2 regions of the Leptolyngbya sp. CCY15150 genome follow, and region 2 is predicted to be linked to the other one. Evidence: predicted binding sites of a transcription regulator. Region 2 holds the regulator's gene; the other holds the start of a gene.
The links. The regulator NtcA, encoded in region 2, controls nitrogen genes in cyanobacteria. The targets are predictions, from matches to a motif close to TTTGTANNNNNNNNTACAAA.
Positions count from the first base shown of each region.

Region 1: a site for NtcA is predicted at 1,865-1,884, ahead of lipB (lipoyl(octanoyl) transferase LipB). Genes of this name have one in related genera too.

Region 1 is NZ_JACSWB010000141.1:16,385-19,541, reverse strand. Features, by position in the region: gene JUJ53_RS04480 (hypothetical protein) at 112-468, opposite strand; gene lipB (lipoyl(octanoyl) transferase LipB) at 1,048-1,740, opposite strand; gene raiA (ribosome-associated translation inhibitor RaiA) at 1,931-2,551, shown strand; gene JUJ53_RS04465 (GvpL/GvpF family gas vesicle protein) at 2,677-3,157, shown strand, end outside.
Region 2 is NZ_JACSWB010000146.1:32,989-36,145, reverse strand. Features, by position in the region: gene smc (chromosome segregation protein SMC) at 1-1,174, opposite strand, end outside; gene ntcA (global nitrogen regulator NtcA) at 1,532-2,203, opposite strand; gene fabI (enoyl-ACP reductase FabI) at 2,752-3,157, shown strand, end outside.

The DNA of each region.
Region 1 (3,157 bases), on a different contig from region 2:
CTCCGGTGTGGAAACAGCACCTAGAGCATGAGATTGAGTGTCAATTAAAGGTTAGTTAAGACGAGGGCGATCCCTTTAGCAGGGGAATGGCTAGCCTCTAGCAGGCGCTAGCTAGATGATTTGACCAGATTGAGACACGAGGATCTCATGGACAGAGGACATGGTGTGGGGAAGCCGAGCTCGTCCACGAACGGTAATCTCGTATTGACGCTGTCTGTACTGATTGCTGGAGACCGAGTATTCAGGATTCGTGACCCAGGTAGCGCGCACAAGACCCAGACGTTCCAGCTTGATGAGAGAGGCATACACCGTAGCGATATTTTCAGATAAATATTGCTCTAGCGCTACGGGAGACTCACTAGCACAGTCTAGGGTCTTGAGAACAGAGATTTCTAGAGGCGTCAGGGCTCGGTGGCGATCGCTCAATGCAGACACCCATGATTGAATAGACGTAATTGCCGTTTTCATGCGACCTCTTCAGTTAATATAAAATGCTTGCAGAGATAAAAGCGTAATAGAGAAGTATTACTGTGCTTACTATCTCACGCGTCCTAAGACCATTGCTTCAGTGGCATTTCGGAAGTTTTGGGTTCACTCGTTAAGCTTCTTCCCTGATCATACGTGTGAATCAGGAGAGAGGCTTATTCTTCTCGCAAAGAAACTGCAAAGCTTTCATGAATTCTTGGTTTGACGAATGTTCCGCATATTTACGAGATAAGCTAAAGCTATCGCCCGCACCTCCTGGTAAATATGCTGATGTTTCTGAATTGCAAGATGATTGGCGCTAGCGAACCGTGAGCGAGACGCTCACCCTTCATTCACCATCAAGGTAGTGGGAGCATCTTGCTCCCACTCCGATGTCATGCATGCGGCAACGCCAAGATCCTGGAATGGAGAATCCAGGTGGCTCAGCATCTTCCTGTGGCATTCTAGGGAGCGATCGTTCTCCTTAGACCTCGCCATCAGAGCATATCAGCGCTATCAAACCTCGCGTGGCACCCCGGATAGTGGCAAAGACGAGGGTGGGTCGATCTAGGTTCCCAACCGTCAAGCGGGCGGCAGGGGCACGGGCAACAGCGGCAGGGTATCTGTGGGCCATAGCTCGACATGAAAGATCTGGCTGAAGGCTTGCTTCACCTGCTGTTCGACCAAGCTGTACTGAATATCCGGTAGCCATTCTGCCAAACTGCCCACGGGTCTATCCGTAATTCCACAGGGGACAATGTGCTGAAAACCATGAAGATCGGGGCAAATATTCAAAGCAAAGCCATGCATAGTAATCCAGCGGCTCACTTTAATACCAATGGCGGCTACTTTTCGTCCTTCCACCCAAACCCCCGTCAACCCTTCTATACGATGACCCTCAAGTCCTAGGGGAGCGATCGCTTGGATGATCACCTCTTCTAGCTGCCGCAGATACCAATGTAAATCGGGGGTGTGGTGCTGCAGATTGAGGATGGGGTAGCCCACCAGTTGCCCAGGACAGTGGTAGGTGACCTCGCCGCCGCGCTCGATGCGCACGAGGGGCACGCCCTGCTGCTGCAGCTCAGCTTTGACAAACTCCATGGAGGCTCCCTGGCCTAGGGTGTAGACCGGTGGATGCTGGAGCAGCAGCAGCACATCATGATGATCAGGGTGCTGGCGACGATCTGCCACGAGCGATCGCTGCCATTGCCAGGCCACGTCGTAAGGAACTAGACCAGGAGAATAGAGCCAACAAGGACGGGACAGCGATCGCATACACTCAACTCACAAAACAGTGGACAGACTGCGACGAAAAGCAAGGGTAAACTACACATATTTCATCGCAAATGGAGAGAAATTAGTCAAGAATTGTCACAGGTTGCAAAAGATTTTTAACCCTGCTGTTGTCCAGAATACAAAGTGTTAGGGTGAACATATAACCCAAATTCTCGCGGGAGGAAGCTTTATGAAGCTTGTTATCCAGGGCAAAAATATCGATATCACTGATGCAATTCGTGAGTACGTACATCAGAAGATTGAGAAAGCCGTCAGCCACTTTCAGAGCTATACCACCGAGGTAGATGTTCACTTATCAGTGGCGCGCAACCCCCGGATAAATCCTAAGCAAACCGCAGAGGTGACAATCTATGCAAATGGTACCGTTGTTCGCGCTGAAGAGAGCAGTGAAAACCTCTACGCCAGCATTGACCTCGTAGCCAATAAAATTGCTCGTCAGCTCCGCAAGTATAAGGAGAAAATCCAGCACAAGACTCGTACTCCCGTCAAAGCGGCTGAGGTGTTGCCAGAAATTACCGTATCGGATGAACTCTTGGCAAATCGAGATGTTCAGCTACCGGAGGAAGTTGTGCGAACGAAATATTTCGCCATGCCGCCGATGACGGTGCATGATGCCCTCGAACAACTTCAGCTTGTTGACCACGACTTTTATATGTTCCGCAATGCCGACACCGATGAAATTAACGTCATCTATGAACGCAACCACGGTGGATATGGGTTGTTGCAGCCCCGCAACAACAATGGTCACGTTACAGGCAAACTGGCAGAACTGGCCCATCAATCTCCGTAGGTGAGGTGATTGCCCAGCACGTTAGGTGACAACGATCTACAACACCTAGAATAAACTGTAGCTTTGGGGTGCCTTGCATCCCAAAGTTTTTTTATTGCTTAAGGAGCCGTTTAAGGAGCCTACTTATGTATGTTTATGCATTTCTCAAGACTCCCACCACGGCCTTGGAGTTGCCGGAAGGATTAGCCAACTCTCTGCAGCTCGTGGAACAGGGGGCTTTATCGGCGGTTGTTGAGAGTCAGCTTGATCCAGACACTATTCGCGCTGGGGATGAACGCTTTCAACTCCAGGCGATTTTGTCCCACGATCGCGTCTTGCAGGATCTGTTTCAGCAGGCAGATGTGTTGCCAGTGCCTTTTGGGACTTTTTTAGTATCGTTAGATGCCCTCACACAACACCTTGCGGCCCATCAAGAGGTTTATGTTGCCAAGCTACAGCAGGTGATCCACAAGGCAGAATATACCCTCAAAGCCCAGCTTCAGCCCTTGGTTTTAGAGGAGTTGCCGGAGTCAGCCAAGGGGAAAGATTACTTCCTGGCAAAAAAACGTCGCTATCAACAGCAGGAAACCTATCGCAACCAGCAGCAGGCGCAACTGGCGGGTCTGT
Region 2 (3,157 bases):
CTTGGGCAATATCCACCGCCAGAGCCTGGAGCTGGGTGCTGTAGTCAGCTAGGGCTTGATGGCTGGCTTCAAGCTGCTGTTGGAGCTGCTCCGCCTGCCGTTGGCGATCGCGCCAATGGAGCACCGCCTCCCACTGACTTTTATCCTGAAATTCCGCGCGTAGGGCCTGGTACTTCTCCGCCTTAATTCGATCTTGGGCCAGGCGATCGCGCTGGGCAATCAACTCCCGTTCCACGATGCGAAACTGCTCCTCCCGCTCCTTCACCGCGTCCAGCTTGCCCGTCGCTTGAATAATTTTGCGATCGAACGCAGCCACCCCCGCCAGCTCGTCAATAATCTCGCGGCGTTCCCGAGGGTTCATGGAAATAATGCTGGTGACGTCCCCCTGCAGAACAACGTTGTAGCCTTCGGGATACACGTGGAAGCGGTGCAGGTGGTCGTGAAGCTGGGTGAGGGTACAGGGCTGATCGTTGATGTAGTAGTTAGAGGTGTAGGTGCCCTGGGGCGTCACCCGCAGCTTCCGGGTCACCTTCCATTCCCCCGTCGCCAAAATTTCCTGCAGCAGCGGATCGGGCTCGTCCTCAAAGGCATAGCGATCCGGTTCAGGAGCGGGAGGCGTCTCGGGCGACCCATGTCCATTAAGATCTACCCCATTGAGGTTTACCCCATTGAGACCTGTCTCATTGAGATCTGCCTCATTGAGATCTACCCCATTGGGATCCGATCCATTAAGCTCTGACCCATTGAGATCTGGATCAAGCCCCTGGGCTTCCGGTGCCTCCCCCGTAGACTCATCAGGTGTAGATGCATCAGGTGCCTCCCCTGTAGATGCATCAGGCACTTCATCGGGGGATTCTGGCGGGGATTCTGGCGGGGCAGCGATCGCCCTCGAACCCACAGCATCCTCCGGCTCCATCTGAAACGTCACGGTGACACTAGCTTCCACCGTAGAGCGACTGCGGCTCGAATGATTTTGGTTAACCAAATCGGGCAACCGCTCCGCCCGCATTCCCTTGGAGCCAGACAAACCTAGGGCAAACAGCAGCGCATCCAAAATATTGGATTTTCCCGACCCATTGGGGCCAGAAACAACGGTGAACCCAGGCAGCAACGGGACTGCCGTTGTCCCGCCAAAGGACTTGAAGTGAGAGAGTTCAACCCGCTTAATGAACACTAGGGATTGCCGCGATGCGCTTCAGTACGAATATACTACATCCATGGAGGTGTCGCCCACGGAGGGATCAACAACCGTGCCTCAATCCTAATGCACTGGCTTGATATCCACCTAGGATTGCCGCAACACCCATGGGTGACGTAGTCGCATTATAGGCAATGATTGGAAATTAACGCTAAATGTAGCGTATTGTCTCAAAGGTTACCCCTAGGTTTTGAGCACAACGCCATAATAGGCCCATGGATAAATTCCGAGTTCAGATCCTCGGAAGGCGCAAATTCCCGGTGTCTGCCTGAGGCAGCCCTGGGGTTCGGCACCGGAGATTTGCGCAAACCCATGCCAGGACTAATCCTAGGCTTAAGTAAACTGCTGACTGAGGGCCACGGGATTATGCACCGTAATCCGCTTTTTGTGAATGGAGATCATGCCTTCTTGGCGCAGATCCCCCAGCAGGCGGGTCACAGTCACCCTGGTTGAGCCAATGGCCTCAGCGATCGCTTGGTGAGATAGCTTTAGGTCAATGGTGATGCCTTCTTGACTAGGAACGCCAAAGTCACGGCAGAGAATCAGCAAAAAGCTCACCAACCGCGATCCCATATCCCGATGAGCTAGGGTCTCGATCATCATCTCGGTTTGCAAAATCCGAGACGATAACCCCCGCAGCATAATCATCGAGAGTTCAGGATTTTCGTGAAAGGCTTTTTCAACCTGGTCAATCGGCAGCGACAGCAATTCCACCGGCGTGAAGGCCACAGCATGGTAGAAGCGATCGGAACGATGTCCCGTAATCAGCGACAGTACCCCAAATACACTGTTTTCCCGAAGCAAGGCCACGGTGATTTCTTCGCCCGCTTCATAGACTCGGGAGAGCTTCACCGCTCCACTGAGCAAGAAGTAGACGCGCTCCGCCGGATCTCCTGGAAAAAAGATTGTTTTACCACGTTCAAAGGTCTCGACCATCGGTGGAAATGCACCTCCGCTGATCTGGCGGAATACATTTGCCAACGGCTTGTCTTGCGTTACTACCATAGCCCTCGCCCTACCCAATCCCTTAAAGAGTTCTTGTTCACTGTTCGAGCAAGTCGCCTCAGCACATGTGCGAATCGGCTAAACCAGATTTTGCAACTAAACTCTGACGTTACATCACTAAAACTTAACTTATGGGTGCTTTTTTGTGCTCCATGCTACATATTTTTTGAGTCTTTGATAAAGAAGATGTTGAGTTTAGCAAATGAGCACGGGCGATCGCTAGGAATGGCGAGGCTTAGCACCCCCTAGGTATTAGCTTATACACCACCCATAGCGCTTGTAGATATCTTCACACCACACCGGTATCCTGTTGTCTCTACCCCAAGGTTGTTAACCCTTCACCAAGCAATTCTTGAGGTTGTCCTCTATCTTTGTGTCCCCATTTTTCAGTATTCTCCTAATGGCGATCGCATCCAGCCCGTTCCTCAGTTTGGGCCAAGCAAACTAACGTTATCCGGTGACTTGGGAGCAGCATTGCGAAATCCTTGGCTGCCTCTCCCATACCTGCGATCGCCACCTGGAATCTTTAACGCTGTGAATCAACTGTCATGCTGAACCTGACCGGAAAAAATGCCCTCGTAACCGGCATTGCCAACAATCGTTCCATTGCCTGGGGCATCGCTCAGCAACTGCATCAAGCGGGTGCAAACCTCGGCATCACCTACCTCCCAGACGATAAGGGTCGGATGGAAACCAAGGTGGCTGAGTTAGTTGAACCCCTACAACCCAGCTTATTCCTGCCCTGTAACGTCCAAGATGACGAACAAATCGAGACGCTGTTTCAAACGGTGCAAGAGCAATGGGGCAAGATCGACATTTTGATCCACTGCCTGGCGTTTGCCCGACGCGATGACCTCACCGGCAACTTTAGCCAAACCTCCCGCCCAGGGTTCACCACGGCGCTGGATATTAGCACCTACTCCTTGGTCAAGCTTAGCCAAGGGGCAGCGGCGC